2 linked regions of the Methylovirgula sp. 4M-Z18 genome follow. The protein of the gene in region 2 interacts with the protein of the main gene of each other region in a pairwise test. Links are inferred from orthologs where the notes say so. Each region holds a gene or a part of one and is shown on either strand. Other genes may lie near its edges. The genes, in order: ptsN and V9T28_RS10475.

Evidence for each region.
Region 1: the proteins of V9T28_RS10475 (region 2) and ptsN interact in binary tests that used the Escherichia coli proteins (3 or more experiments, as listed by UniProt). The link is inferred for Methylovirgula sp. 4M-Z18 from one-to-one orthologs.

Annotation. Positions count from the first base shown.
Region 1 is NZ_CP149574.1:4,441,922-4,457,630, forward strand. What follows is about bases 2,372-5,198. They hold ptsN (PTS IIA-like nitrogen regulatory protein PtsN), read right to left. Parts: upstream 4,104-5,198; coding sequence 3,639-4,103; downstream 2,372-3,638. Other genes in these bases: gloB (hydroxyacylglutathione hydrolase), read left to right, coding at 2,372-3,071; V9T28_RS20520 (tyrosine phosphatase family protein), read right to left, coding at 3,068-3,649; hpf (ribosome hibernation-promoting factor, HPF/YfiA family), read right to left, coding at 4,204-4,797; V9T28_RS20535 (LysR family transcriptional regulator), read right to left, coding at 5,013-5,198. In the rest of the region: V9T28_RS20500 (short-chain dehydrogenase/reductase), read left to right, coding at 1-663; peptide-methionine (R)-S-oxide reductase MsrB, read right to left, coding at 709-1,212; V9T28_RS20510 (class I SAM-dependent methyltransferase), read right to left, coding at 1,394-2,182; more of gloB, read left to right, coding at 2,301-2,371; more of V9T28_RS20535, read right to left, coding at 5,199-5,843; V9T28_RS20540 (YciI family protein), read left to right, coding at 5,954-6,256; V9T28_RS20545 (haloacid dehalogenase type II), read left to right, coding at 6,253-7,017; enoyl-ACP reductase FabI, read right to left, coding at 7,028-7,864; fabB (beta-ketoacyl-ACP synthase I), read right to left, coding at 7,880-9,103; 3-hydroxyacyl-[acyl-carrier-protein] dehydratase FabA, read right to left, coding at 9,162-9,677; V9T28_RS20565 (WD40 repeat domain-containing protein), read right to left, coding at 9,834-10,838; V9T28_RS20570 (CobW family GTP-binding protein), read right to left, coding at 10,943-11,977; V9T28_RS20575 (glucan biosynthesis protein), read right to left, coding at 12,086-13,672; V9T28_RS20580 (hypothetical protein), read right to left, coding at 13,737-13,973; V9T28_RS20585 (gamma-glutamyltransferase family protein), read left to right, coding at 14,107-15,699. UniProt on the Escherichia coli protein: Seems to have a role in regulating nitrogen assimilation.
Region 2 is NZ_CP149574.1:2,248,824-2,264,994, reverse strand. The notes cover bases 6,938-10,226. They hold V9T28_RS10475 (sensor histidine kinase), read right to left. Parts: upstream 9,841-10,226; coding sequence 7,138-9,840; downstream 6,938-7,137. Other genes in these bases: kdpC (potassium-transporting ATPase subunit KdpC), read right to left, coding at 9,928-10,226; V9T28_RS10480 (response regulator), read right to left, coding at 6,938-7,141. Also shown: V9T28_RS10505 (DHA2 family efflux MFS transporter permease subunit), read left to right, coding at 1-679; V9T28_RS10500 (class I SAM-dependent methyltransferase), read right to left, coding at 696-1,532; V9T28_RS10495 (acyltransferase family protein), read right to left, coding at 1,535-2,641; V9T28_RS10490 (glycosyltransferase), read right to left, coding at 2,721-4,067; V9T28_RS10485 (glycosyltransferase), read right to left, coding at 4,061-6,037; more of V9T28_RS10480, read right to left, coding at 6,446-6,937; more of kdpC, read right to left, coding at 10,227-10,536; potassium-transporting ATPase subunit KdpB, read right to left, coding at 10,551-12,611; potassium-transporting ATPase subunit KdpA, read right to left, coding at 12,629-14,338; kdpF (K(+)-transporting ATPase subunit F), read right to left, coding at 14,348-14,434; V9T28_RS10455 (porin), read left to right, coding at 15,428-16,171. UniProt on the Escherichia coli protein: Member of the two-component regulatory system KdpD/KdpE involved in the regulation of the kdp operon. KdpD may function as a membrane-associated protein kinase that phosphorylates KdpE in response to environmental signals.

The sequences.
Region 1 (15,709 bases), 2.2 Mb from region 2 along the record:
CTCATTCTCGTCGCCCGCAATGCCGAGACGTTGGACGCAACCGCGGCGAACCTGCGCCAGCGTCACAATGTGCCGGTGCGCGTGCTTGCCGCCGACATCGCGCAGCAAGGCGAAATCGAGCGCATCGCCGCCGACGTGGATGCGCTCGACATTCTGGTCAATAACGCCGGCGCGATTCCGCCCGGCGCGCTGCTCGATATCGACGATACGCGCTGGCGCGCCGCGTGGGACTTGAAGGTCTTCGGCTTCATCGGTTTGACGCGCGCGCTTTATCCGAAATTGAAAACACGCCGCGGTGTGATTGTGAATATCATCGGCACCGCCGGCGAAAGGTTCGACCCGAATTATATCGCCGGCAGCAGCGGCAATGCCGCACTGATGGCGTTCACGCGTGCCCTCGGCCATTCAGCGCCGCGCGACGGCATGCGGGCCGTCGGCATCAATCCGGGGCCTGTTGCGACCGACCGCATGGAGACGATGCTCCGCGGCCGCGCCGAAAAGGATTTTGGCGATGCCTCGCGCTGGCAGGAGTATCTGGAAAAAATGCCCTTCGGCCGCGCGGCGACCCCCGAGGAAATCGCCGATGCGGCGGCATTCCTGGCGTCCCCGCGCTCCGCCTATACGACCGGAACGATCCTAACGATCGATGGCGCGGGGCGGTGAACTGTTAACAGGACCGCGACCAGGACGGTCGCGGTCCGATATATGTTACGCCGCAGCTTTGGCCTTCTGCACCGGCTGCGTGCCTTCGGGGAAGAACTCCATCGCCGCCGAATTCATGCAATAGCGATGATAGGTCGGCGGTGGGCCGTCGGGGAACACGTGGCCGAGATGGCCGTCGCAGCGCATGCAGCGGATTTCGGTGCGCGACATGCCGTAGCTCGTGTCCTTGATGTAGCGGATATGATCGAGGTCATAGGGTTTGAAGAAGCTCGGCCAACCGGTGCCCGACTCGAATTTGTCGCCTGAACGGAACAGCGGCAGGCCGCACAAATGGCAGGCGTAGGTGCCCTTGTCCTTGTTGTCGAGCAGCACGCCGCAGAAGCTTGGCTCGGTGCCGTGGTTGAGCAGGATGCGCCGCTCCTCGGGCGTCAGATCCTGCGCCAGCCGCTCCACCTCCGCCTCGCTGAGCGGCGCGATATCGTAGCCCGCGTGCGAAGGGCTCTGCGGCCGCGGGCGGGTCTCAAGATCGCGAAAGACATCACGGAACATGCGCTTCTCCTCAAAATAATACCAACGTTCACAAAGAGTGAGCGTCGGTTCCTTTCTTCATTTTTCGCCTTTTCAAGGCGAGAGCGAAAAATGAAGAGCGGTCCAAAGGTCGCTGCTCGCGACCTTTGGCATAACGTCCATAAAATGGGCCTTCGGCCGTTTTGCGCAAGCGCTACCGCGTTCAAGGCCGTTTCACGTTTGCGTCATGACGCCGGCCGTCGCGGCCGAGGGGCTCGTGCATCCCGACATTCGGCGCGGCGATCGCCGGCTCGAGTTTCGGCAACATGCGCCGTGCGAGCTTGCGGATGGCGACGGGGCGGTAGAGCTGTTTCGTCGCCTCGACCACATAGACGCCGGCCCCCGGCACGGGCAGCATGTTACCGATCCTCTCGAAGGCACCGGCCGCTGAGAGCCAGAGCCGGCGCTCGAACGGAGGGATGAACAGTGCTTCCTGCCAATGAATCGGTGAAAACAACGTGTCGCGCATCAAGTTGCGCAACTGGCTTTTGGAAAAGGGCTGGCCGACCCCGAACGGCGTGTTGTCCATGCCGGCCCAGAGGCCGCGGCGCGAGGGCGCCACGATCATCAGCCGGCCGCCGGGGGTGAGAACGCGCCAGATTTCGGACAGGACCTCGCTCGGCTGCTCGGCAACTTCCAGCGCATGCACCAGCAGAACCCGGTCGATGCAGCTATCGGGCAACGGCAGCAGTTCCATATCGACCAGCGTCGATGCGGACAGGCCGGATTGCGGCCAATTCACCACCCCTTGCGCGGCCGGCATGAAGGCGAGCGTGCGCATGGCTTCCTTGTGGAACTCGCTCAAGAATGGCGTCGCATAGCCGATCCCCACCACCGAAAGGCCGATGCAATTGCTCCAGCGTTCGCGCAAAATGCGATGAATGAATCGCTGGGCCACGCGGCCCAAAGCGGCATCGTAAAAGGTGCGAAGATCGATCACATCCAAGGACATGGCCGATTGTCCCATGAAGCGGGTGGCCGCGCAAATGGGGCAAACGATTTATGGTTGACGCGCGCGCGGGCCTGGGGCTTGGTGGCGCATCTTCGTCGACCTTCAGTTCGAGGCCCTCATGCCGCTCCAGATTCATCAGTTCATCTGCCGTACCGACAATTTTGGCGTTCTCATTCACGACCCGCAAACCGGAGCGACCGCCGCCCTCGATGCGCCGGACGGCCCGGCGCTCCTCGCCGCCCTCGATGCGCGCGGCTGGCAGCTCACCGACATTCTGATCACCCATAAACATGCCGATCACGTCGAAGGCATTCCGGCCCTGAAGGCGAAATTTCCGGACGCCAAAGTGACCGGTCCCGCCGCGGAAGCCAAGGAGATCGGCGCGCTCGACGTCGAGGTCAAGGAAGACGATCTCGTCCGCTTTGGCGCGACCGCCGCAAAGGTGATCGCGACGCCGGGCCACACCGCCGGCCATATCGTCTATTGGTTCGAAGAAGACGATCTGCTGTTCGCCGGCGACACTTTGTTCGCGCTCGGCTGCGGCCGCGTGTTCGAAACGTCGATGGAGGTGATGTGGGAATCCCTGTCGAAACTGTCGCGCCTGCCGGGCGAGACGCAAGTCTATTGCGGCCACGAATATACCCTATCGAACACCAAATTCGCGTTGACGATCGAACCTAACAACAGTTTGCTGCAAGACCGCGCCGGCGAAATCGCGACTCAGCGCGCCAAGGGTGAGATGACGTTGCCGACTACGATCGCGCTCGAACTTGCCACCAACCCCTTCCTGCGCGCCGACGAGCCGGCCGTGAAAGCCGCGCTCGGCATGAGCGACGCCGATGCCTCGCAGGTGTTCGCGGAGATCCGGGAACGGAAGAACCGGGCTTAAGGGGTAACTGCCATCGCCAATTCGCTTTCGCGGCCGAGTTCCCGCATCCAGGTGCGGTAATTCGGTTCGCGCTGCAATTGGCGGCCATAATGCCGGCGCAGCTCCTGCGTCAGCCGCCCGCCACGGCCGAGCATATGGTCGGCCTGGGAGATCATATGCGAATTGGGCCAGGCCTGCGGCCGAATATGCTGCAGCCGGGCGAACAAATGCTCTTCGGATGCGTCGGGCAGAGCCTGGGTGAGCAGCGTGACCATGGCGGCGGTCGAGCGCGAAACGCCCATATAGCAATGCACCAGGAGATGGCCGTCGCGGTCGAATTTCACCGATTTGAGCGTCTCGCCGAAGCGCAGGATCGCTTCCATATGCTGCTGCGCCGGCAGGATTTTGCCCGCGATGGGCTCGATGATGTCGTCGAACTCGAGAACGACCCGGTGATGGTCGTCGTAATCGGCAAAAGCCTGCATTTCCGGCCAATCGGCATCGATCAGCGAGAGCACATGGGTGACGCCGCGGGCGCGATGGTCGGCCAGCTCACGGACACCGCACACGGTGAGGGCGGAAAAACCGTCAGGCTGCATTGGACGACGGCGACTGGGTGAGAACTGAATAAAGCGCTGGGGTCGCGCGCGTCGCCCGCAGCTTCTGCGTAACGGCGGGATCACGCAGCACACGCGCGATACTGGCGAGCGCCTTCAAGTGATCGGCCCCGGCCGCCTCCGGCGCGATCAGCAGGAAGATCAGATCGACGGGCTGACCGTCGAGGGCCTCGAAATCGATCGGACGCTCGAGCCGCGCAAAAATGCCGAAAATCTTCGCACATTTCGCTAATTTTCCGTGCGGAATGGCGATTCCGTTGCCAACCCCGGTCGAACCCAGTCGCTCCCGCTGCAACAGGGCGTCGAAGACTTCGCGCGACGACAGACCGGACACAAGTCCGGCACGTTCCGCGAGCTCCTGCAAGGCCTGCTTCTTGGTATTCACCTTGAGCGACGGCAAAATGCCGTCCGGCGAAAGAATATCAGTTAAAGACATAAGAGCTCTGACCCGGTGGGCATATGGCGTTGGACAGGCAAAACGTATGCCGCTTGCCCGTCCTTATATGTCCGCGAACCAAAAAGTTCACGCTTTTCTTTCACGCTTTCGCGGATGGTGTGGCGGGATCGATCCAGCCGACATGGCCATCGGATCTACGGTAGACGATGTTGACGCGGCCGTTGGTGGCGTGGCGAAACACGATGACCGGGGCACCAGACAGATCGAGATCCATCACGGCAGCGGACACTGACAATTCGCGCAGCCGCGCGGTGCTTTCGGCCACGACGACCGGATTGAAATCGTGGATTTCGTCGGCATCCTCGTCCGGCGCTTCCAGCACATAAGCGGCCATGATCGCGCCCACGCGCTCCTCGCCCTCGTGCACGCCATTGGGTCCGTGGTGGTCTTTCAGACGTCGCTTATATCGGCTCAAACGCTTTTCGATGCGGTCAGCCGCCTGGTCGAAACTTGCATAAGGCTCGTGCGCCAAGGCTTCCGCCTGGAGTGTAATGCCCGACGACAAATGCAGCGTACAATCGGTCCGATACCCGGATCCTTCCGGCTCCAGCGTCACGTGCCCACCGACGCGGCCTTCGTAATATTTGCCGATGGCGCCTGCGATGCGATCTTGAACGTGTGTGCGGAGAGCTTCGCCGATGTCGAAGTTTTTACCTGAAACGCGTAAGGTCATTCGCGCTCCCTCTCTTTTCTGTTTCGACCGCACGAACCGAAACCGGCAATCCACCGAAGTCGGATCGTGCCGAGGGAAAGATTCATTTGCGCTTTCCCTGTTCTACTGGATTAGGAGCGTCTGCTGGCGAAGTCAATGTGTGCGCTGCAACATGAGTTTTGCCACGCTATTCTCTTAGTCTTTGATTTTAGGCCAAATTCTTCAACGCACCGAAACTAGGCGCCATTCAATTTTTGCCGTACGAGGGTTGCGATCCAATCGCGCAGGATGACGATCCGTTGCTGATGGCGCAGGCTTGCGTGGGTGAGAAGCCATAGTTCGCGCGCCAAGCCCGGCGGACCCGGCAAACGCCGCAAACGCGGGCGCCGATCACCGATGAAACAAGGCACGAGCGAACGGCCGGCCCCTGCCTCGATCGCCTGTAGAATCGCGTCTCCGTCATTGAAGGCCATTTGCGCATTGGCCACTTCTGCTGCGGCAGCAAGCCATTGCGCATGCGGTAAGTGGCTCAAGCTTTCGTCATAAACGAGCCACGGCGAATCGTCGGACCGCTCCGCGGGGCCATAAGCCGCGTAAGTCACGAGGCCAAGGCGCTGCATGAGATGTGCGCCGCCTTTTTCCGGCCGTCCGAGACGCAAAGCGACGTCCGCTTCACCCTTGCGCAGATCCGCATTGCGGCCGTCGGCGAGAAAATCGAGACGCAGTTTCGGATAGGTCTTCAGGAGATCCGGCGCCGCCGGCGCAAGCAGATGATTGACGAGGAGCGGGACGGCGCTGATGCGTACATTGCCAGATGGGGCATCATCCGTGCGGCCCGCGTCGGCTTTCAATGCAGCGATTTCCTCTTCGACCGCGCGTGCATGTTGCAAAGCCGCCTCGCCCGCGGGTGTTGGATGCAAATTCCCTTCCACGCGCGTGAAAAGCTTGCTGCCGAGCTGCTTTTCGGCGCTCGCGAGACGGCGCGCGACAGTTGTTTGATTGACACCCAGGCGACGCGCGGCACCAGCAAGCGTGCTTGCCCGTCCGATCGCCAACAGAAAACGCAAATCGTCCCAATCCATGGGGCTGCATATTTGCAGATTCGAACGGCAGTAACACGGATTTTTTCGACCCCGCCAAACCATTACGCCAGACGGAGCCAAATAGGAGAAGGCCAATGCTCTATGCCGTTCTTTTCACCGACAATTTGCAAAGCGCCAGCGCGCGAGGGCGTCTGATGCCTGAACATCTCGCGTTTTTGCATGCCCATCGAGAGCATATCCAAGCGGCGGGACCGCTGCTCGAAACGTCCAACGAGCAGAGCGCCGGTGGGCTCTGGCTGGTCGAAGCTGACAGTGCGGATAGGGTCTTGCAACTCGTCCATGACGATCCGTTCTGGCCAAGCGGCCTGCGTGAATCGTTTCGCATCTTGCAGTGGCGACAAGTTTTTGTCCGCGACTCCAACGGTTCAATTGCATGACCATGAGCCGGCGCAAAATTCTGACTGGCGGCGCGGCGAGCGCGGGCATGCTGCATTCATCCGTCAAAACATTAAGCACTCCACGAAAAGGGCTGACCTATAAAGCCACTGCTTTTGACGCTTTCGCTATTTTCGATTCCCGACCAGTAGACCGGCTTTGTGAGATTCTCTTTCCGGGCCAGGGCGAAGCTTTCATTAAAATGTGGCGCGCCCACCAATTCGAATATGCATGGTTGCAGGTCTTGATGCGGCGATATGCCGATTTCGAGCGCGTGACTGCGCAATCGCTCTCCTTCGCTGCCAACGCATTAAAACTCGATCTGGCCGACAATCAGAAAAAGCAATTGCTGCAGGCCTATTCTTGCATGCCCGCATGGCCAGACGCGGTGCCGAGCCTGCAGAAACTTCGACAAACCGGCGTCAGGACCGCGATACTTTCCAACTTGACGCCACAGATGTTGCAAAGCTGTCTCAGCGCCAATCCCGGCCTGCGCGATCTGTTCGATCACGTGTTAAGCACCGATGCCGCGCGAACGTATAAGCCCGATCCAAGAGCCTATGCGCTTGCGCCCGATGCACTCAAACTGCCACGCGAGAACATAGCGTTTATCGCTTATGCGGGATGGGACGCCGTTGGCGCGAAGTGCTTCGGCTATCCAACCTTTTGGGCCAATCGCGCTGGAGCGCCCAGCGAAACATTGGGCGACAAAGCCGACGCGATGGGCGCTGATTTATCGGGCCTGACGGCGTTTATTGGCTGACGGCGACGAACTACTCCGCCGCTTCTTCGCTCACCTCTTCGGCGCGTAAATCCTCGGGCCGCGGCATCGAAATGATGTTGTAGCCGGAATCGACGAAATGAATTTCGCCCGTCACGCCGTGCGACAGATCGCTCAGCAAATAAAGCGCCGAACCGCCGACATCCTCGATCGTCACCGAGCGGCGCAGCGGCGCGTGGGCGCGCTGGTAATTGTACATGGCGCGCGCTTCCGCGATGCCGGCGCCTGCCAGCGTGCGGATGGGGCCGGCGGAAATCGCGTTCACGCGGATATTCTGCGGCCCGAGATCGCCGGCGAGATAACGCACGCTCGCCTCGAGCGCCGCTTTGGCAATGCCCATCACATTGTAATTCGGCATCACGCGCGTTGCGCCGCCATAGGTCAACGTCAACAGCGAACCGCCGTGCGGCATCAGCTTCTGCGCCCGCTGCGCGATCTCGGTGAAGGAGAAGGCCGAAATCACCATGGTGCGCGAGAAATTCTCGCGCGTGGTCGCGTCGATATAGCGGCCCTTCAACTCGTTCTTGTCCGAAAAGCCGATCGCATGAACGACGAAATCGATTGTGCCCCAGGCCTTTTCGAGCTCGGCAAAGGCCGTGTCGACGCTGGCGATGTCTTCAACGTCGCAGGGAATGACCAAGGACGCGCCGAGACTTTCGGCCAAAGGTTTCACGCGTTTGCCAAGCGCCTCGCCCTGGTAGGTGAAGGCGAGTTCAGCGCCTTCGTCCGCCACCGCCTTGGCAATGCCCCAAGCGATCGAGTGATTGTTCGCCACCCCCATGATGAGGCCGCGCTTGCCGCGCATCAGACCTTTTTCGGATATGTTCATCGTTATGATTTCGCCTTATGCATCCATATGTTTGAAAATGAGCGTGGCGTTGGTGCCGCCGAAGCCGAAGGAATTGGAGAGGACCGCGCGCAGGGACACGTTGTCGCGCCGCTCGCGCAGGATCGGCATATCGGCAAAGTCCGGATCGAGCTCGTCGATATGCGCGCTTTCGCACATGAAGCCGTTCTGCATCATCAACAGCGAGTAGATCGCTTCCTGCACGCCGGTCGCGCCGAGCGAATGACCGGTGAGCGATTTCGTTGCCGAGATCGGCGGGCATTTCTCGCCGTTGCCGAACACCGTGCGGATCGCCTCGATCTCCTTGGCATCGCCGACCGGCGTCGAGGTCGCATGCGGATTGATGTAGTCGATCGGCGTCTTCACGGTCGCGAGCGCCTGCTTCATGCAGCGGATCGCGCCTTCGCCGGAAGGTGCGACCATATCGTAGCCGTCCGAAGTCGCGCCATACCCGACAAGCTCGGCATAGATCTTGGCGCCGCGCGCCTTGGCATGCTCCAATTCCTCGAGCACGAGCACACCCGCGCCGCCGGCAATCACGAAGCCGTCGCGATTCTTGTCATAGGCGCGCGAGGCCACGGCTGGCGTCGCGTTGAAGTTCGACGACATCGCGGTCATGGCGTCGAACAGCACCGACAGGGTCCAGTCGAGCTCTTCGCAGCCGCCGGCGAACATCAGATCCTGCTTGCCCCATTGGATCATTTCATAGGCATTGCCGATGCAATGATTGGACGTCGCGCAGGCCGAGGAGATCGAATAATTGATGCCCTTGATCTTGAACCAGGTCGCAAGGGTCGCCGAGGCCGTCGACGACATGGCTTTCGGCACGGCAAAGGGGCCGACGCGCTTCGGGCCGGATTTGCGCGCAATGTCGGCAGAATCGACCAAGGTTTTGGCCGAGGGGCCGCCCGAGCCCATGATGATGCCGGTGCGCTCATGCGAAACGAGTTCGGCGGGAAGATTGGCGTCGGCGATGGCCTGGTCCATGGCGACATGGTTCCAGGCTGTGCCTTGGGCGTGAAAGCGCAGCGCACGGCGGTCAAGCATCGTGCTCGGGTCGAGGGTCGGCGCGCCGTGCACCTGGCTGCGAAAGCCGAGTTCTGCGTATTTTTCGGCCCGCACGATGCCGGATTTGGCTTCCCGCAAACTCGCCAGCACTTCGTTCGTGTTGTTCCCGATGGACGACACGATGCCCATGCCGGTGACGACGACGCGTCTCATACTCTTCTCCTAAAATTCACGGCCGTGTATCGGCAAATCGGCATGACTCCCGATTTTTTCAAGCGGCTTCGGGCTTGAACAGACCCACGCGCATGTCCTTCGTCTCGTAGATTCGCTTCCCGTCAGCCTCGAGCCAACCGTCGGCGATCCCCAGCACCAGCTTGCCCTTGAAAATGCGCTTGAAATCGACGCCGTAAACCACTTTCTTGATGGTCGGCAGCACCTGATCGCTAAATTTCACCTCGCCGACGCCGAGCGCCCGGCCGCGGCCCGGTAGACCGAGCCAACCGAGGAAAAAGCCGGTCATCTGCCACAGCGCATCGAGGCCGAGGCATCCCGGCATGACGGGATCACCTTTGAAATGGCAGCCGAAGAACCACAGATCCGGCTTGATATCGAATTCGGCGCGCAGATGGCCCTTGCCATGGGCGCCGCCATCCTCGGAGATTTCGGTGATCCGATCGAACATCAGCATGGGGGGAAGCGGCAATTGCGCATTTCCCGGCCCGAACAATTCGCCGCGGCCGCAGGAGAGCAGATCTTCATAAGAAAACGCGGAACGCCGTTCGGCCATATTTACCCCTGTTCGTGTTCTTCCGGCGCGCCGGAGCTTTTGGTCATCGCGGCCTTCTAACACAGCCGACGGACGGCTGAAAGCCGTGTGATCGCCGATTGGCCCTTCGGGTAATGGGGAATGCCGGGTTTCGACAAAAATGCTAAAACGCCCAGGTCACGGCAAGGTCAAAAGTCCGGCAAATCCGTCCGCCGCGCCGAACGCCAGGCGCTTGCCGTCCTTGTCCCAGCACAGAGCCGTGATCTCGCCCGCGTCGGTGCCGACCTCCGGCGCCCGCACCAGGATTTCCGAGGCGTCGGTCAGACGGCACAGCATCAGCCAGCCGTCCTCATAGCCGATGGCAAGGACGAGCGCCTTGGGATGAAAGGCGATTTTCGAGACTTTGGCCGGACGCACGCCGCATTCGCGCGGCTGCTGGCCCATGGGGCCGCTTTTGGCTTGGAACGGCCAGATGATGCTGGCCTCGGCGCCGGAGGTCGCCAGCCAATTGCCGTCATGCGACCAGCTGAAGGAGCGCGGCTTTGAGGGATAGCCGGTCATCCGCATGTCCTGACGGTCGGCGACCCGCCAGCCATGCAGGGCGTTTTCCTGCATCGAAGTCACCACAAAACGACCGTCCGGCGAGGTGGTCACATCGAGATGCGAGCCTTTCCAGGTCAAGGCTTCGGGCGCCGCCTTGGTGGCGGGAAACCAGAGCGACACGCCGTTATAATGGGAGGCTGCGAGACGGTAGCCCTTCGGCATGAAGGTCAGCCCTCGCACCGAGGAGGGCGCCTGCCATTCGGCGATCGTCCCTTTCGCATCGCGGGCACGAACGATCTTGCCGGCGCTCCACGCGCATTCGCCGCTGTCGCGCAACGCCAGCGCATCGATCCAGCGGCCTTTCTCGTCGGCGATGTCCTGGATGTCGCCGGAGACGCTCACGCTTACCACGCGGCCGTCATCGCCGCCGGTAACAAGACGCTGGCCGTCGCTCGCCGCTACCAGAATCGCCCCCTCCGCATGGGCCACGACCCGCTTTTCGTCGCCGATTTCGGCCAAGAGAACCTGGCCGTCCGCCAGTGCGAAGACGGGCGTGCGGCCAAGAAAGGCAGCCGCAACGACATGGGTGCCGGCGGCGATGGGAGCGACGTTTTGGGTGAGGGAGGAGGTTTGGGACATGATCAACCGGAGAGCGGGCGTTTCGCCCGCTCATAAAGCAATTCTCGAATATTTGAAATGGAGCGCCGGCCGACCTTGCGGGCGAGACGCCCGCGCTCCGTTCATCACGCGGCGCAGGCCAAGAAGCCCTTGCGGATCTCGTCTTCCTTCAGGTCGCGGCCGATGAAGACGATTTTCGACGTGCGCTTCTCGTCGGCGCGCCAGGGGCGCTGGGTGTCGCCGTCCAAAATCATATGCACGCCTTGGAAGACGAAGCGCCGCGGCTCGTCCTTGAAGGCGAGAATGCCCTTGGAGCGCAGAATCGACGGGCCGTCGCGCTGCACCAGATCGTTGATCCAGGGCATGAATTTTTCCGCATCGACATCGCCCTCGATCTCGAGCGCGACCGACTGCATGTCCTCGTCATGATAATGTTTGAGGCCGTGATGATGGTGGCCGTGATCATGGTCATGATGGTGGTGATGATCGTGATCGTGGTCGTGATCATGCTCGTCGGCGTGCAAGAACTCCGGCTCGATCTCGAGGATGCGGTCGAGATCGAACGCATTGCGGCCAAGCACCGCATCGAGCTCGACCTGCGCCTTCACCGTCTTGTGCAGCCGCGCATAGGGGTTGATGGCGCGAATGCGGGCCTCGACCTCGCGCAGCTCCTCAGGGCTTACGAGATCGGTCTTGTTGAGCAGGATCACATCGGCAAAGGCGATCTGGTTCTTCGCTTCGGGCGCGTCCTTGAGCCGTGCGGCCAGCCATTTGGCGTCGGCCACCGTCACGACGGCGTCGAGTCGCGCCGCGTTCTGCACATCGGTATCGACGAAGAAAGTCTGCGCGACCGGGGCCGGATCGGCCAAACCGGTGGTCTCGACGATGATGGCGTCGAACTTGCCCTTGCGCTTCATCAGGCCTTCGAGGATGCGGATGAGGTCGCCGCGCACGGTGCAGCAAATGCAGCCGTTGTTCATCTCGAACACTTCCTCATCGGCCCCGACGACGAGGTCGTTGTCAATGCCGATTTCGCCGAACTCATTGACGATCACCGCATATTTCTTGCCGTGCGGCTCGGACAGAATCCGGTTGAGCAAAGTGGTCTTGCCGGCGCCCAGATAACCAGTAAGCACCGTGACGGGAATTTTGTCGGACATGGCAACTCCAAGAGTCCTGAACGCGCCCCAACCGGGCGGTAGAGAGAATTTGTGCCTCTAATATGGCTTGCCGAGCGCCGATTGGAAGCCCTCGCCTAGGGTGAGGGCTTAAAACGGGTGGTACTGGTACAGCCAAGTCTCGGTCAGCACCCGATCGCCCGTCTTCAGGAAACAGCGCATTTCGACCGGATCCGAGCCGTCCACCGTCAAGTCGAATTGCGCGCGCCAATGGCCGGGAACGCCGTCCGGCACCGCCTCGGTAAAGACGTAGGAGAAGGTCCCGCGCGAGGCCGACAGCACGGCCTCGGGCTTCACGCCGAACGGGATGCTCTGCAGCGGGCCGCCGAGGAATTCGATCATGAATTTGCGCACGCCCTTCGGGCGCGGCTGGCCGGGCTGGCCGCCGTTGCCGAGGCGCGTCGCGGTGCAGATACCAAGGGTCACCGCCGGATAGGGCTCGCCGTCGAGCCAGAACAGGCGGTATTTGAGATTGAAGGTCTGCCCAGCCGTGGCGGGTTCGGCCGGCACCCATTGGGCGACGATATTATCGTGGATCTCGTCGTCGGTCGGAATTTCGACCAATTGGACCGACCCTTTGCCCCAAGGCGCGAGCGGCTCGACCCACAGGCTCGGGCGGCGTTCGTAATGCACGCCATCCTGATAATGATCGAACGCGCGGTCCCGCTGCAGCAGGCCGAAACCGCGCGGGTTGATGTCCTGGAAGGCCGAGGCCATGATGCGGGGCGGATTGTTCAGCGGCCGCCACAAGCGCTCGCCCGAGCCCGTCCACATGGCCAGACCATCCGAATCGTGCACTTCGGGACGCCAGTCGATCGCCGTCGGCTTCATGGTTTCGGAGAACCAATACATCGAGGTCAGCGGTGCGATGCCGAAACGCGCGATATCGGCGCGCAAATTCAGCGATTGCTCGATCTCCATGATCACGCCCTTGCTGCGCGTCATCACGAAGCGGTAGGCGCCGGTCACCGACGGGCCGTCGAGCAAGGCGTAAACGGTGATCGAGCCGTCGTTTTTGCCCGGCTCGATGTAAAATTCGGTGAAATCCGGGAATTCTTCCGCCTTGCCGGCCACCGCGACATCGAGGGCAAGGCCGCGCGCCGACAGGCCGTATTGGTAAAGCTGGCCGATCGCCCGGAAATAGGACGCGCCGAGAAACGCGACCCAATCGTTCTTGTGCCAGTCGAGACGCCCGTCGCGCGGCTCCTGGATACGGAAACCGGCGAAACCAGAGCCTTCCGGCAATTGCTTGGCCGGCGAATCGGCCGGCATGTCGAAATAATTCGCGCTGTAGATGATCCGGCGGCTCTGATTGCCCGTCACCACATTCATCCCCACGGCTTTTTTGAAGAATTTGCCGAGATGGAAGAACGTGACCGGATATTTGCCCGGACCGTTGGCGAACAGCGCCATTTCGGTGCGGTAATGGATCTTGCCGTGCGCCTCGTAATCGATCTTGTCGAGGATCTCTGGCGACGGTTTGTCCGGCCCGACGTAATCCTGCCTGGCCATGGCGGCCGCCCGCTCCTTGAGCACCTCGAAAGAAAACGGCGTGCTCGGCCCGAATTTCAGGCCCTCGGCCGCAAGCGCCGCCGTGCCGCCGGACGCGGCAAGGCCTGCGACGAAAGAGGCGCCCGCAGCTTTGATCAGATGACGGCGATCCATCGGCTCAGTCATGATTGTCCTTGCAATGCAGAGTCTTAAGGGCGAGAGGCGGCCGGTCGAACCGTCCTGCTAAAGATCAGTCGAAAATGGGTTCGTGCCGGATCGCAGTGCGCAGGAAATAATAGAGCGCGACGAGACCGAGCAGCGCAAAAGAGATTTCGCAGATATGGCTCAAGGTCGGGCCAAGCTGAAACATGCCGCCCAAGGCCCAGCCCGCCGCCCAGGCGGCGCCGACGAATTCGGTTCCCACCAGGAAAAACAGGGCAATGATGGTCCGCATGTTGCGCCAGATGATCGTCCTGCCACCAGCCAAGGGGAAACTCCTGTTTCATTTTAATTCCCTGGCACTATAGCATAGCGGGAATCCGTGCAAGGGAGGGGCTTAAAAACCGCAGTATCTGCGTCTGCGGTATAGCCCCGTTTTGCCGACAAATTTGGACGTGAACGTGACCGACACGCATACTTTCGGAAAGGCCGCCGTCGCGGCCCCCCATCGACTTGCCTCCGAAGCCGGCCTCGCCATTCTGCAAGAAGGCGGTAACGCCCTGGAGGCGATGGTGGCCATGGCCGCAACCATCGCCGTGGTCTATCCGCACATGAACGGGATCGGCGGTGACGCCTTTTGGCTCATCCACGCGCCGGGCAGCAAAGTGCACTATATCGAGGCCTGCGGCCCCGCTGGCGCGCTGGCGACGGTCGAGCGCTACCGCAAGCTGGAGTTGGACCGCATTCCCGTGCGTGGCCCGCACGCCGCATTGACGGTGCCGGGGGCGATCGGCGGCTGGATTCAGGCGCTCGACATGGCGCAGGCGCGCGGCGGGCGGCTGCCGCTCAAGGACTTGCTGTCGCATGCAGCTGAGCAGGCGCGGAAAGGTTGCCCGGTCTCACCATCCGAAGCACGCTATCCCACCGACGAATGGGAGAGCCTTGTAAGCGCACCGGGCTTTCGCGAGACGTTCCTGATCGACGGCAAGGTCCCGGACGCCGGCACGGTGCGGCATTATCCGGCCCTCGGCGCGACGCTGGACCAACTGGCCCATGCCGGGCTTGCCGATTTCTACCGCGGCGACGTCGCGCGCGAGCTTGCGGCCGATCTGGAGAAGATCGGCTCGGCCGTCACGCGCGAGGATCTGCGCCGCTACGAAGCCTGCTGGCGCGCGCCGCTCACCCTGCGGCAAAAGGATATTTCGCTCTACAATTCGCCGCCGCCGACGCAAGGGCTCGCGAGCCTCATCCTACTCGGCATTTTCGCCCGGCTCAAAAAAGACGGCGGTCCCGACTCCTTCGCCCATACGCACGGCTTGATCGAGGCGACCAAGCGCGCCTATGCGATCCGCGACCGCGTCTGCATCGATTTTGCGCATTTGGTGGAAGATCCCAAATCCCTTCTCACCGCGGACAGCTTAGGCCAGGAGGCCGAAATGATCGACATGTCGCGCACGGCCAGCGTGCCGGTGCGGCCCCACAAAGGCGACACGATCTGGATGGGCGCGATCGGCGCCGACGGCCTGGCCGTCTCCTATATCCAATCGATCTATTGGGAATATGGCTCGGGCTGCGTGTTGCCGCGCACCGGCGTGCTGATGCAGAACCGCGGCATGTCTTTCTCGCTTGATCCGCAGGCGCTGAACACGCTGCGTCCGGGACGGCGGCCGTTCCACACGCTCAACCCGCCGCTCGCCCTGTGCGATGACGGTCGTGTGATCTCGTATGGCTCGATGGGCGGCGACGGACAGCCGCAATTCCAGGCGCAGATTCTGTCGCGCTACTTAAGCGGAACCAATGTCGCCGCCGCGCTCGACGCGCCGCGGTTTCTCTACGGCCGCACCTGGGGCGCGGACAGCTTCTCGGTCAAACTCGAAAGCCGGTTCGAGTCCGGTGTCGCGCGCGCCTTGGCGCGGGCCGGACACGAGATCGAATATTCGCCGCATGCCTATGCCGACATGTTCGGCCATGCCGGCATGCTGGTGCGTCACCCAAATGGCCGCATCGACGCGGCGCACGACCCGCGCGCGGACGGCACCGCGCTCGGTCTCTAACGACGTGCGC
Region 2 (16,171 bases):
CGAGATCGAACCGATCCTCGATCTGTCGCTCATGCGGATCAAGAGCTTCCGCATTTCCGTGATCGCCGGGTCGCTCTCGCGGATCACCCAGGGCGCCCAACCGTTTCTGCTGCCGCTGATGATGCAGATCGGGTTCGGCATGTCGGCGGCGCAAAGCGGCCTGCTGACCTTTGCCACGGCCTGCGGCTCGATCCTGATGAAAGTGGCCGCCAAGCCGATTCTGCACCGCTACGGTTTCCGCAATACGTTGCTCTGGAACTCGGTTTTTTCGAGCCTGCTCTACGCGGCCTGCGCGACCTTCCGGCCGAATTGGCCGCACTGGGCGATTTTCGCGGTTCTGCTGGTGTGCGGCTTCTCCATGTCGTTGCAATTCACCGCCTATAATACGGTGGCCTACGACGACGTGCCTGCCGACCGCACCTCGTCGGCCAACAGTTTCTACACGACGTTCCAGCAGCTCATGCTGTCGTTCGGCATTTGCGCGGGCAGCCTCATGTTGATGCTGGCGCGCACCGTCAATCACGACGTGCATTCGACGCCGGCCGATTTTTCGGCGGCCTTCATCGGTGTGACGGGCATTTCCATTCTCGCCGCGCCGGTGTGCGCCCTCCTGTCACCGGCGACGGGGGTGGCGATGAGCGGCTATAAGGCGAACCGCGAGGCCGAAGCGGCGACCTGACGCCGCCGCCCGATGTTTAGGGTTTACGCGCGAGGATGATCTGGTGCTTTGGCAGAAACCGGTCGAGGATGCGCTTCGTCCGCAGGCCATTTTTTGAGTCGAGCAGCGCCTTCCAGGTTTGGGCCCAATTGTCGAGGACCGGATGATAAGGCGCATCGACCGGAACGTCGCACTGCCAAAACAGCAGCCACCAAATCGACCAGTAGAAGCCGTAATAATACCGGTTCTCGATCACGAGGCCGGCGTCTGTCACGAGTTTCGCGAATTCTTCTCGTTCGAAAATGCGCAGGTGATTGGGTTTTTGCCAGTAGTAGGGCGCTGCCAGGGGCTTTTGCAGATTCTCGGCGACCGGGTCGGGGACGGTGAGCAGGTAGAGGGCGCCTTTCTGACCGACACGCACCAACTCCGCCATGATCTGCGCCGGATCGTCGACATGTTCCAGGGTTTCCATGCACACGACGCGCGAGGCCGTGCCGTCGCGTAGGGGCAGCGGGTCGGAATCCGTGACATAGGCTTCGAGCTTGCGCGCGTTGCTCTTGCTCAGCCGTTCCTTTCCGATGGCGATTTCGTTGGCATCGATGTCGGCGAGGATGACATGGGCGCCGATGTCGGCGCAAAGATTCATGTTGCCGCCGTCGCCGCAGCCGACGTCGAGCACGACGTCTTCGGGACTGATCGGAAAGCCTAGGAAAAGCTCCTTTTGCTCGGCACGATACCAGCCGCTCAACGTACTGTCGTAAAGGCCGATGAGAAACGGGTCGATGGTCGGTTGAAAGGCGGCCGGCGGCGCTTTGCCGGCGTCTCCAACCAAAGTTTCGACATGCCCGAGAATATCCTGAGCGGCCTTTGACATGTCTAACTCCTGACCTTTTTGCCGTCGCGGAACCTTTGCGCGAGGCGCGCGCCATAGCGGCGCATCGGCGTCTCCACATAACGCCAATTCAACTCGACGAAAACCAAGAGGGCGATCATGCCAACCGGCACGACGAAGCTGTCGAAGACATCGCCCGTCAGGCGATAGCACAATTCCTTCGCGCCCAGAAACGCTGCCGCATGGATCAGATATAGCCCGTAAGAACGCGATCCGATCCAAAGCGCCACGGTCTTGGCGACGCCAGGCGGGATCAGATAGCCGCGGTTTTGCGCAGCTATGATGACCAGCAGCGCACTGACGATTGCTATGTACGGGATGCGGTGCGTGTAGGGTCCGAGCGTTCCGATGAATCCGAGCAAAAACAAGAGACAGAGAATCAAAGCTGTCCGGAGCTGCGGCGGCAGCTTTTGGCAAAGCCGATCCGCGATCGCCCAGCTTGGACTCATCTCCCATAACGCGATGAGCACGCCAAGGCAGATTGCCTCCGGCCGCAACACCATGGTCAGGGGGGTCGCGTGTTCAATGTAGATGGCCAAGGCTATGATCGTGAATAAGGCGATCCATAAACGCTTCCGTAGCCAAAACGCAACGACGGGCAAAAGCAAATAGAATTGCTCTTCGAGCGATAGGCTCCACCAAGCGAAAGACGCCGCAAATTTGTGATGCTCGAAGGCGGATGCCTCGAAGAAATTATAATAGAACCCGACCGCAGCTACGGTGGCGTGGAGGTTGTTCCACGGCCCGCCGAAGACCGGGTGGTCGAAAATCCACAGGCTATTGAAGGTGAAAGAAGCCAATAGAAGAACAGCGAGCCACAGCCAAGATGACGGCAGCAGGCGGAACGCGCGGCGAATCCAGAAAGCACCGGCTTCGCGCCAAAAGCCCGACCAATCTTTGTGCGCCGAAAGCGCCGGTACGAGGCTCCTCGCGATGACGTAGCCGGAGATCGCAAAGAACAGGTCCACACCGGTCCAATACTGGACCTGCCGATCGATCCACTGCAGTGACGCATGCTCCCGCGCCAGGAGAGATCCGAATCCCGTGAAATGGTGCAGAATCACGCCCACGATTGCAACGGCGCGTAACACCTCGATGTCGAGATTTCGCTCTCGGGGGACCGCTGTAGCCCTCGCCGAAGTCGCTACGGGCCACGGTTCTAGCCGCGCTTCAGACCACATCGGCCGCCTCGTGCGTCCGGGAGCGGACGGAGCGTTTGCCGCTTGCCGGTTTGGGCTGCTTCGCCATGCCGGCCGTGTGGTTCAGGACTTCGGCAAACCGCGCCATGACCACGTCGTCGCCGCAATAAAGTCTTTGCGCTTCGGTCGCCGCGGCCGACATGCGGGCGTAGGTGGCGCCGTTCGACGCGACTTCATAGCTTTTGCGATAGGCCTCGAGAAGGGTCGGAAAATCGAGCCGGTTGCGCCGGCAGCGCAGGGCGCGGCGCGGGTCGTGCGGCCACCAGGTGGGCTCTTCGGTCGTCCGCAGGACAAAGGCATTCTCGTCGGTGATGTAGTCGAGCATGGCCGTATGTCGTGGCGAAATGGCGGGCCTGCCGGCGGACATATATTCCATCAGCGGCAGACATTGCCCTTCGCCGTTCGACGTATTGACCCCATAGCTTGTTGCCGCCATCAGCGCATCGTACTCGTCCTGCGGCAACATGCCGTGGATCAGCAGGATCCGGCAGCGGAACGGCCCCACTTTGGCAACGTCGCTGAGCAAACGCATCAGGGCGTCGGCGCCGTCGACATGGGTGAGCTTCAGAATGAGCGTGGCGTCGGGCGTGTTGCGGAACGCGCGGATGAAACCCATCAGCATATCGTTCCAGTTCTTCCGGCCGTCGAGCGGATTGAAGACCGAACTGTAGACGACACCGTGGATCGAAATGCGTGTCGGCATCTTCAGTTTGGCGATCTCCGACTGCAGCGCTGCAGGGCCGTCGCGATCCTTTCGCTGATAAATATAAGGGCCAAGATCAATCGTATTCACGTCGATGACAGTCGCGCTGAATTTGAGTTCTGTCGGCGGCTGATAGCCGCGCGCTGAACTCAAATGCCGCACCGCGCCCGCATAGACCGGCGCTGGAATGCTCCAGATCGGAAAATCGTCGCCGAGGGCGCGTCGAACCACCCCAACCGTGAATGAACTGTGGGTGATGGCGCAGCCGGCCTTTGCCAGGACCATCGTCCAATCATGGCGCGGTTCGTCATCCCACACCTCGTGTGGAATCGTGTCGAACTCCCAGGCAAAAACCGGCACTGTCGGGCACGTCTTGGGAAACACCGTCTTGTAGACCGAGTCGAACGACAGGTAGATGCCGCGATCGCCCTGTGCCGCAGCGTTTTGCGCGACGGCCTCGACGTCACGCTCGGCATCGCCGATGGGAATGACGACGCCAAAGCGTTCCAATATCCGCGAGAAGGCTTTGCGCACGAACCAATAGCTATATTCCGGGCGGCCGTAATTGGTATCGATCGTTCCGGCATTGTAGGAAGAATAGGCGAGGATCAGCATTCGCCGACACCCTCCTTCCCCGGCGCAAAGCCGGCGGCACGGACCGCGTCGTCACCAAGGCCAAGGAAGCCGGCGAGTTGCGGTGCGATGACATCGTCCGAACAAAATGCGCGCATGGTTTTTCGGGCCTCGCGCGCCATCGATTCGTAACGGGCCTGATCCTCGGTCAGCAAACGGTACGCTTCCTCGAGCGCCGCGCAAACGGAGGGCCATTCGATCCGATGGCGGCTCGAGTCGAGCACGTTGCGCGGGTCGTGCGGCCAACTGCAATATTCTTCGGACGACTGCACGATGATCGCGTTTTCGGGGGCAATATAATCCGCCATTGCCGTGTGGCGCGGCGAGATCGCCGGCCGCCCTGCCGACATGAACTCGACCAGCGGCAGGCAGAGGCCTTCGGCAAGCGACGTATTGGCGATGAAATGGCTGGCTTCGATCAGCTTATGATAATCGGCCTTTTCGAGATAGCCGTGCAACACTACGACGCGGCATGAAAACGCCGGCAGCCGGCTGACGATATCATGCAATGCGCCCCACCAGTATCCCGTCTCGCGGCCGATCATTTTAAGGACGAGAGTCGCATCCGGCCGATCGCTGAATACGGTGCAAAAGGCGGTCAGCAAATCCTGCCAGTTCTTGCGGCCGTCCTTGGGCGAGAAGACGGACGTGAAAACCAGTCCGTCGAGTTGCACCAAGGCCCGTTGCTCCTCTTGCCGCAGTTCGGGCAGATCATTGGGATAGATTGAGGCCGGCGCCAGGTCCGGCACCGCGAATGCCTCGTGCGCCATCGGCTCGTCCTCGGTCCGATGCAGGGACGGTGGCACGATCGGCGCCATGGGCCTAGAGGCCTCTGCCGCGGCTGGCTGCTGCGTCGTGCGGTCCAGCCATTCGACAACACGCGAGAGCTTCCGAGCCGATTGCGGCGGCAACCCGTCTGCCACGGCTTCACGATACCAGCGCAGCGCATAATGTTTGGAGATCTGCAATCTGCGCCGCAGGCTCGGCCGGTCCGCCATACCGACGCCGCGCCACCAGTCGAGCGTATGGCGTGCCATGCCGCCCAGATGGCCGATCAGCCGCGTGATCGGGGGTGGCAGAAGATCGCGTACGGCTTCGCGGTACCATGACAAGGCAAAACGCAATGTCAGTCCGATCCGCCTGCGCAAGGTCTTGCGCGAGGTGTCTGCAGCGGGTGTGACCGCATGGGTGCCGGGCGTGTGGTGGCCCTGCGAGACAAGCCCTTCCTTCTCCCGTGGCCTCGGTGGTGACGGGATCGGGGCGCCCAACGCGAACGGGTCGATACGGCTGTCCCAGACGAAACCGTCAATGGCGACCGATGCCGTTTCATTCAGCTTGCGGGCAGGGCCAGCTTTGCCTATCCGGTCGAACACAGGCGGCGGCAGCGCAACGGCGGGGAAGGTCGCGCCCATGGCATCGCGAACCGCCTTGGCGGCAAAATGCGACAGCAAAATGATCTTGCCTGCGGCGCGCAACCCGTAACGCCAATCGTTCAGCGGTTCGTCATCCCAGATCTGATCGGGGATGGTGCCAAATTCCCATGCAACGACCGGTACAGTCGGACAGCGCAACCCGAGTGTCATCAGATGCGGAGGGCCAAAGGAAAGGAAGAGACAGGTCTCGCCGCGCGCCCGGCATTCGAGATAGATTTCATCCACTTCCCGGGACGGGTCGGTCACAATGCGCACCATGCCGAAGTGGCGCAAAACCGAGCGGAACGAGGTCATCACCATGTGATAGCTGTACTGGGCCAATCCGAGATTGGCCGCCGTGCCCGCGTCATTATCGCCCGCATAAAGCAGGAACGTGCAAGGGGAGAGGCTCGGCGCGGGTGCGCCCAGAGTCCGCACGATGTCGACGGACAGCAACTGCTGCAACGCGGAGGAACTCAGCGACGTCGCAGTTGCAAGATCAAATCCGTTGCCGGTCAATGTGTTCGGATCTTGTGACAATTGTCCCCCCATCATGGCATGCAGCGCGTTCCGCCTTATCTTGCTGCCATCTTGCCGATTTGGACTAAATAGTCCATGTGTAAACTAAATAGCTCGGAAGCTATCCGCAAGGGATTTGGCAAAACGGTGCTTCCTGACCGATTCGGACCCTTGATCGTTACCGCAGTTGCCTGGTGGACACATTAGTTACACCAGATTTTGCCGCAATGTTTCCTTTTTCATGACACGGGAATGACGGCAAGGGAAGCGGAATTCCGCTCAAAATTAACACATAAAAATGAGAGCCATCGACACTTTTCAGGTGACGGCCTTCTCGGGCAGGCGCCAAAAATAGACTATGGCGCATTATCAATGGTTTACATGTAACCCATTTCGATGCGGCATGTGGCGGCCAAGCCGTCGTAGCGCTCAGTCGGCTTCTGGCTCGGTCAGGCGATAGCCGACACCGGGCTCGGTCATGATGATTTTCGGGGCCGTTGGGTCATCTTCGATCTTGGCCCGCAATTGGCCGATGAAGACCCGCAAATATTGCGTGTCGTCCTTATGTGCGGGACCCCAAACCTGGCTCAAGATCTGCCCGTGCGTGATCACGCGGCCCGAGTGGCGCACAAGCACGACCAGCAAATCATATTCTTTTGGCGTGAGCTTGACCGGGATGCCGCGTTTGGTGACGGTGCGCTTCAACGTGTCGACGACAAGACCTTCAATCTCGACCCGGGTTTTCTCGGCCGCACTGTGTGAGACATGCCGCAAGGCCGTGCGCACGCGCGCCATCAATTCGCCGATGCTGAACGGCTTTTCGACATAATCGTCGGCGCCCAGATCGAGCGCCGCGATTTTTTCGGCTTCGCGATCCCGTGCCGAGAGAATGATTACAGGAATCTGCGAAAATTGCCGGATCCCGCGCAGCACCTCCTTGCCATCCATGTCCGGCAGTCCAAGGTCGAGCATGACAATGTCTGGCGCTTGTGTCGCAGCGAGCCGCAGCGCCTCATGGCCCGTTTCGGCGCTGAGTACCTCGTAGTTGGAGGCGGTGAGCGCCGGTTTGAGAAAGCGCTGGATTTGCGCTTCGTCGTCGACGACCAGAACGCGAATCTCTTTCATACGGCGACCTCGGGATCAGGCGGTGTTTCGGCGGCGGGAAAACGCATCAGGACGCGCGTACCGCGGCGGCGCACTGCAGGGCTCTGCGCCGCGATTGTCCCGCCCATGGCCTCGGTCAAGCCGCGGGCGATCGACAGGCCCAAGCCGGTGCCGGCCTTCCGCCCGTCGGCGCGTCCGCCGCGATAGAATTTCTCAAAGATCCGTTCCAAATCGCCGGGTTTCACGCCTACACCTTCGTCCGTCACGCTGACGACCACTTCCCTGTCCTCGGCGCGGGCATGCACGCTGGCACCCGTATCGCCGCCATATTTACGCGCGTTGTCCAGCAGGTTGAACAGAACTTGCGCGAGCAGACTGGCGTCGCCCCGAATGAAGGGAAGATTGGGGGCGATGCTGACCGATACGGACCAATTGGGGAAGATCTTCTGCGCGCGCTCGACGGCCGCGCGCACGACATCGGCGACATCGACCCAATCGCGTTTCACCTTGATCGCGCCGGACTCGATGCGCGACATGTCGAGCAAATTGCCGACGAACCGGGTGAGCCGTCCCGATTCTTCCTCGATCGACGCGAGCAGGTCTTGGCGATCGTTTGGCGGCATTTTATCGCCAAGCTGGCGCAGCGAGGTGACGGCACCGGTGATCGAGGCCAGCGGCGTGCGCAAATCGTGCGACAGCGACGAAAGAAGCGTGCTGCGCAGCGCCTCGTTCTGCTCGAGCGCCGCGGCCTTGACCGCTTCGCCAACCAGCAGCGAACGGTCGATGGCGATCGCCGTCTGTTCGAGCAATGAGGTCAGCGTGCGTTCGTCCTCCGCCGAAAGCGGATGGGTGTGGTCCTCCGGATCGACGCCGCATACGGCAAGGGCGCCACGTGACGTCGCGAGGGGGCGAAACTGAAAGCGGACATTCGGCAGCGTACCGGTGAGCCAGCCGGCGGCTTCGCCCTTGTCGAAAGCCCATCGCGCGGCCACCGCCTCGCCGGCGCTCAATTCATCGGTCGGCGGCCAGGCCGCGCTCACCTGCAACTCGCCATCCTTGGGGATTAGCAAGACGATGCGGCCGCCAAGTGTTTTGTGCATGTGCGCCGCGGCGGCCCAAAGCACGTCGTCGAGGTTTCCGGTGCCGGACAGTTTGCGCGAAAATTCGTACAGCGATTGGGTTGCCTGCGCGCGTTTGTAGACCGTTTCCGATTGATCGCGGACGCGGCCGGCAAGCGAACCGGTGAAAATAGCCACGACCAAAAAAATGATGAGCGCGAACAATTCATTCGGTTCGGCGATGGTGAACGTATAAATGGGCGGGATGAAGAAGAAGTTGTAGGCGAGGAACGACAGAAGCGACGAGGCGACGGCCGACCACAGACCAAAACGCACCGCACAGAACAGCACCGCGGTGAGAAAAATCATCTCCAGATTCGGCAATTTAAACCAGTGACTGATGATCTCGCCGACGCCGACCGCCAGCGCGACCGACACCACAGGGGCGACCACGCCGCTCAGCAAATCGCTCCGCATCGGCCAGCGCAATAGGCGATGGCGCAGCGGGATTTTGACGTTCTCGCCGCACACGATATGGATGCCGACATCGGTTGCGCTGCGCACGATTTCGTCTGTGAGCGAGCGGTGCATCAGACGTTTGAACGTGCCGGCGCCCGAGCGGCCGAGAACGATCTGCGTGATGTTTTCGCGCCGCGCGAAGCGCAGCACTTCATTCGCAAGGTCGCGCCCCGTCAGCCGTTGCGTTTCGCCGCCGAGGCGCTCCGCGAGGCGCAGCGTGTCGTCGATGCGTTTGATCCGATCGGAATCGCCTTCTTCCTCGCCCGGCCGCGTCGCATGAATGACGAGCCAGCTTGCATTCAGGCTGGTGGCGAGACGGCTGGTGGTGCGCACCACGAGTTCGGACAAAGGATCGGGGCCGATGCAGGCGAGCAAGCGCTCCGACGTGCGCCACGGTCCTTCGATCGCGCTTTGCCGCAAATAGTCGACCATTTGGTCGTCGACGCGATCGGCGGTGCGGCGCAGAGCGAGTTCGCGCAACGCGGTGAGATTGCGCGGCGTGAAGAAGTTTTGTGAGGCGCGGCGCGCTGTCTCCGGCAGATAGACTTTGCCTTCCTTGAGACGCTCGATGAGTTCCGCCGGCGTGATATCGACCAGCACCACATCTTCGGCTTCCTGCAGCACTTTGTCCGGCACCGTCTCGCGCACCGCGACCGACGTGACGGAAGAGACGACGTCGGCGAGGCTTTCGAGATGCTGGATGTTGAGCGCGGTCCAGACGTCGATGCCCGCGTCGAGTAATTCCTCGACATCCTGCCAGCGTTTGGGATGGCGGCTTTCGGGAGCGTTGGTATGGGCAAGTTCGTCGACGACGATGAGTTTCGGGCGACGGGCCAGAGCGCCGTCGATATCGAATTCCTCGATGATCCGGTCTTTATAGGAGACGCGCCGCCGGGGCAGGATCTCCAAGCCTTCGATCAACGCCGCCGTCTCAGTGCGGCCATGGGTTTCGACAAGGCCGATGACGACATCGATGCCGTCCTGTTTGAGCCGCTTGGCGTTTTGCAGCATCGCATAGGTTTTGCCGACGCCGGGCGCCGCGCCCAGAAACACTTTCAGCTTGCCGCGCTTCTCCTTGCCGGCGAGTGCCAGCAGCGCATCGGGATCGGGGCGGCGTTCGTTCTGGCGCTCGGGCTTCGACATGTCGTCTTTGTATCACCGATCAGGTCAATAAAACACAGGATCGCGGGCGAGCGGCCCGCGATCCTGTTCGCATGCATGTCTGTCTGCTTATTTTACGTCATCAAGGGCCATATTGAGTGCGAGGACATTGACCTTCGGTTCGCCGAAGATGCCGAGTGCACGTCCCTCGATATGGGCGTCGACGAGTTCCTTCACTTTATCCTCGGGCAGATTGCGTGCCTTGGCGACGACGGGAACCTGCGCAAGCGCATATTCCGGCGAAATGTCCGGATCGAGCCCAGATGCCGAGGTCGTCACGGAATCCGCCGGCATGGCGCCGGCGATGCCGGCCTGATGCTTGGCATCGATATCGGCCTTCACGCGGTCGACCAGCTTTTGCGAGGTCGGGCCTAGGTTCGAGCCGGTCGAATTGTCGGCATTGTAAGGCGCATCCACGGTCTTGGACGGATCGTCGGGATGCGCCGGATCCTGCGCCTGCGTCGCCGACGGACGGCTATGGAAATAGCTGTCCTTGGTGAAGTTCTGGCCGATCAGCGAAGAGCCGACGACAGTCCCGTTCACGATGATCTGACTGCCATTAGCCGCATTGCTCATCGCGGCTTGCGATATGCCGGTGATCACCAGCGGGTAGATAAGCCCCGTCAGCACCGTGAACAACACGGTGATGACGATCGCGGGGCGGAGTTGTTTTAACATGGTTCCGAAACTCCTTAGGCGAGGTGCAAGGTCGAGACGATCATGTCGATCGCCTTGATGCCGATGAACGGCACGATGATGCCGCCGACGCCGTAGATCAGCAGGTTGCGCCGCAAGAGCGCCGCCGCGCCGACCGGCCGATAGGCGACGCCCTTCAGAGCCAACGGGATCAGGGCAATGATGATCAGAGCATTGAAAATCACGGCCGAGAGGATCGCCGAATTTGCCGACGCGAGATGCATGACGTTGAGCGCGCCGAGCGCGGGGTAGGTCACGACGAACAGCGCCGGGATGATGGCAAAATACTTTGCCACGTCGTTGGCGATCGAGAACGTCGTGAGCGAGCCGCGCGTCATCAGCAATTGCTTGCCGATTTCGACGATCTCGATCAGCTTGGTCGGATCGGAATCAAGATCGACCATGTTGCCCGCTTCACGCGCTGCCTGCGTGCCGGTCTGCATCGCGACACCGACGTCGGCTTGCGCCAGGGCAGGGGCGTCGTTGGTGCCGTCGCCGCACATGGCGATCAGACGGCCACCTTGCTGTTCCTGGCGGATGTAGGCGAGCTTGTCTTCCGGCGTGGCCTGGGCGATGAAATCGTCGACGCCCGCTTCCGACGCGATTGCCGCCGCGGTGATCGGATTGTCGCCGGTCACCATCACCGTTTTGATGCCCATGGCGCGCAGAGCGGCGAAACGATCCTTGATGTCGGGCTTCACAATGTCTTTCAAGTGAATGACGCCCAGCAGCCGATTGTTTTCCGACACCGCGAGCGGCGTGCCGCCGGCACGGGAAATCCGGTCTACGGCCTGGCGGAACTGCGCCGGTGCATTCTCCTGGCTATAACCTGCAAGCTTGAGCACCGAGTCCACCGCGCCTTTGCGAACCTGACGGCCTTCGATGTCGATGCCCGAAACGCGGGTTTGCGCGGTGAAGGGGATATTGGTGACCGCACTCTTGCTGAGGTCAGGCTCGGCCAAGCCGTATTTGCTTTTGGCTAGCGCAACGATGGAGCGGCCTTCCGGCGTCTCGTCCGAAAGCGAGGCCAAGAGGCTGACCTTGGCGAGTTCGTCTTCGGCGACGCCAGTGACGGGCAGGAATTCGTCCGCCATGCGGTTGCCGAAGGTGATCGTGCCGGTCTTGTCGAGCAGCAGCGTGTCGACGTCGCCCGCGGCTTCGACCGCGCGGCCCGAGGTCGCGATGACGTTGAAGCGGATGAGACGATCCATGCCGGCAATACCGATGGCCGAGAGGAGGCCGCCGATGGTCGTCGGGATGAGACACACGAGGAGCGCAATCAGCACGGTCACATCCAGGATCGAACCCGAATAGGACGCGAGCGGCCACAGCGTGACGCAGACGATCAGGAAGATAATGGTCAGGCCCGACAGCAGGATCGACAGCGCCAATTCGTTCGGCGTCTTCTGGCGTTCCGCACCTTCGACCAGGGCGATCATCCGGTCGATGAAGGTCGAACCGGCCGCGGCCGTGATCCGCACCTTGATCTGGTCCGACAGAACCGTCGTGCCGCCGGTCACGGCCGAGCGGTCGCCACCGGATTCGCGGATGACCGGTGCGGATTCGCCCGTGATGGCCGATTCGTTCACCGAGGCAATGCCTTCGATGATTTCGCCGTCGCCGGGGATCAGATCGCCGGCTTCGACCAGGACGACGTCGCCGACTTTCAAGTCGAGCGCCGACACCTTTTGAATGACCGGCGCCATGCCGTTCTTGTTGTCGGGGTCGATCAGCCTCTTTGCCACCGTGTCGGTGCGCGTTTTGCGCAGCGCGTCGGCTTGCGCCTTGCCGCGGCCTTCGGCCACCGCTTCGGCGAAATTGGCGAAAAGCACCGTGAACCACAGCCAAGCGGCGATTTGTCCCGTGAACAGGGGCGAGCCCGTACCCGTGACAAGATCGCGGACGAAGAAGAAGGCCACGACCGCCGACACGACTTCGGTGACGAAAATCACCGGATTGCGGGCGAGGTGTTTCGGGTTGAGTTTGATGACGGCATCGATCGAGGCACGTTTGATAATGCCCATATCGAAGAGGCCGGGAGCTTTAGGGTGTGACATTTGAACGAATGCTCCGATCAGAAAGCCTTGCCACCGAGCATCAGGTAATGCTCGACGATCGGTCCAAGGGCGAGAGCGGGGAAATATTGCAGCATGTACAGGATCACGATGACGCCGAGCAGCAAGCCGACGAACAAGGGACCATGCGTGGGGAAGGTGCCTGCCGAAGCCGGAGCCCTCTTTTTCGCTGCCAGCGAACCGGCCAAAGCCATGACCGGGATAAGGTAGCAGAAGCGGCCGAAGAACATCACGATGCCGAGCGTCGTGTTGAACCACGGCGTGTTGCCGTTGAGCCCGGCGAAGGCCGAACCGTTGTTGGCATTGGTCGAGGCGAAGGCATAGAGCACTTCGCTCAGGCCATGCGGGCCACTGTTACCAAGGCTGTCGAGACCAGTCTGCAGCATCAAGGACGCAGCGGTGAAGCCAAGCACCAGAGCCGGATAGATCAGCACGGCGAACATCGCGAGCTTCATTTCGCGCGCTTCGATCTTCTTGCCCAGGTATTCCGGGGTGCGGCCCACCATCAGGCCGGCAACGAAGACGGCAATGACGACCACGACAAGGAAGCCGTAAAGACCGGCGCCGACGCCGCCAGGCGAAATACAGCCGAGCAGCATGTTGAACATCGGGACGAGGCCACCGATCGGCGTGAACGAATCGTGCATCGCGACGACCGCACCCGTGCTGGTGCCGGTCGTGCCCGCGGCGAATAGCGCGGTCATGGCCTGGCCGATACGGACTTCCTTGCCTTCCATATTGCCCTGCGCCGGGTCGACGCCGAGCGCGGTCAGCAACGGGTTGCCCGAGGTTTCCGCCCAGTAGATGGTGAAGACGCCGACCAGCAGGATGATGAACATCGTCGCCAGAATGGCACGGCCCTGCCGTTGATCCCTCAGCGCACGGCCAAAGGCGAAGACGGTAGCGACCGGAATGACCAGAAGCGACCAGATCTCCAGCATGGTCGTGAGGGCATTCGGATTTTCGAACGGATGAGCCGAATTGGCATTGAAGAATCCGCCACCGTTGGTGCCGAGTTCCTTGATTGCCTCCTGGCTCGCGACCGGACCGAGCGCGATGGTCTGCGTCGCGCCTTCCAGCGTCTTGGCATCGACGGAGCCGAGCAAGGTCTGCGGCGTACCGCCGAAAACCAGCAGCAGGGCGACGACAATCGAAAGCGGCAGCATCACATACAAGGTGACCCGGGTCAGATCGACCCAAAAGTTACCGACTGTCGTCGCTTCGGAACGTGCGAAGGCGCGCACCAGCGTGAAGGCAAGCGCCAGACCTGCCGAGGCGGACAGGAAGTTGTGCACGGTGAGGCCGAGCATCTGGACGACATGGGCCATCGTCTGTTCGCCGGCATAGTTTTGCCAGTTCGTATTGGTGATGAAGCTGATCGATGTGTTGAAGGCGAGGCCGGGTTCGACGCCGGTAAAGCCCTGCGGATTGAGCGGCAGATAATACTGCAGGCGCTGCAGGGCGTAGAACGTCAGATAGCTGACGACGCTGAAGGCCAGCATGGCCATCGTATAGGTCAACCAGCTCTGCTCGCGCGACGAATCGACGCCGGCGACTTTGTAAAAGCCGCGTTCGACAGGCGAGAAGACGGGAGAAAGCCATGTGCGCTCGCCGGCGAGCACTTTGACGATATAGGCGCCGAGCGGCACAGCCGCACCGAGCACCAGGAGGAGGGTGATGGCGATTTGCAGCCAACCATTGAGGGTCACGGCAGCACCTTAAAATTTTTCGGGACGGATCAGGGTGTAGACGAGGTAGAGGCCAAGGCCTGCCGCCACGACGAGTCCGAGAATGGGATCGAACATGGCTTTTTCCTCAGAGCCGGTCGCAAGCGACGGCGTAAAGGCCCATCAGCGCGAAAAGCGCGACGGGCAAGAGAATGTAAATGAGATCTGACATGGAAGTCTCCTGGGGATGATCCAGGCGCACTCATGCCCCGAAAGCCCGTAAGGCTTCGATAGGGGAGTGTAAGGATGGGTATAAGGAAAGTATAAAGATCGGCCGCGCCGGCGCGGCAAGGATGCCTCACGACGATACCCACGCGGCGCGGCGTTCCGGCGCAGCCACCCGACGGGAACGGGCGGCGCCATCCGTGCCGACGAGTCCTTATTAATAGTTGTATTGTGTATCGGCGGCGAGAAACGGCCTTCTCGGCTCAGGAATGATTGCTTCTTCCGCAAGGTCGTCGCCGCAAACCGACACGTCACCTATCTCGCCCCGATCCGCGACACAGGGCCCCTCCATATAAATACATTGTGTCTCTGTGCCTTTGGCGCGGAGCAGAGGCGCGCCCTGGATGTCTCGCCCCGAGTATGGAGAATCGCGCGGGCAAAGGCTCCGCTCGGCGACTGGGGCGATGAGACAAGGCAAGCGGCCCGCGGGGCGTCACAAAACAGCGTTTGTGACAGCTCTCCAAGTGGAGAAAGGTTAATAAAGGGTAAAATTTTTCCCTTTGAAAACAACATGTAAGCTGCCGCGATGCGGTGCGGTGGTGCGACTAGTTGCTTTTGTGCAACATGGCCCGGAAAAGGACATAAATTGGAATTTGAGGTCCAAAACTCATTTTGGTTTTTCTGCCCGAAAGGTTATGGTGAATGAAGCGAACGGGGCAACCCATCGCGCAACCACTTCAGATTTCGCCCGCTCTTCCAGGTGGGGGGGCGCGGAAGGGGAAGCGGATCAACCGGGACTTTAGGTCACGCTCGTTGCTTCAAACGTTGAAAGGCTCTGATGAGCCTAAGGCGAGTGAGGCCAAAGCAAACCGGGTTCCATAGGGTCATATAACTGGAGGTTATCACATGAAGCTCGTCAAGAGCCTTCTTCTCGCTTCCGCAGCCGGCCTGGCCGCCGCTGCAAGCGCGCAGGCAGCCGATCTTCCCTCGAAGAAAGCTGCTCCTGCTGAATATGTTAAAGTCTGCTCGGCTCACGGCGAGGGCTTCTTCTACATCCCCGGCACCGACACCTGCTTGAAGATCAGCGGTCACGTCCGTCTCGACTATCAGTTCGAGAGCACCGGCAACGTTGCCAACTATCAGCAGTTCCGTGCGTTCCAGGCCGCCAATGCTGTCACGCCCGGCTCCGGCAAGCAGTTCAACTATTCGGGTCGTGCGCAGAACCAGACCGGTTTCACGGTCCGTGCTCGTACGCAGTTCGACGCCCGCACGACGACTGCTTATGGCACGCTGCGTTCGTTCGCCAGCCTTGACTGGAAGAGCGTTACCGGCGCCAATCCGCTCGAGTACGGCAACGGCACGTCGATCGACAAGGCCTTCATCCAGTGGGCTGGCATCACCGCAGGTCGCGCGCAGTCGATGTTCGACTACTACGCTGACTCGCTCGGCTACGACGACGTTCGTGGCCCTGACCACACCGTGAACCTGTTGGCCTACACCGCGACCTTCGGTGGTGGCTTCGCAGCGACCCTCTCGCTGGAAGACACCAACCAGACCGGCACGATCGGCAGCTACACCCGCGCTACGACCGCTGGTGGTACTCCGACCGTCAACAGCTGGGGCCTCCAGGGCACCCGTCAGCCTGACGTG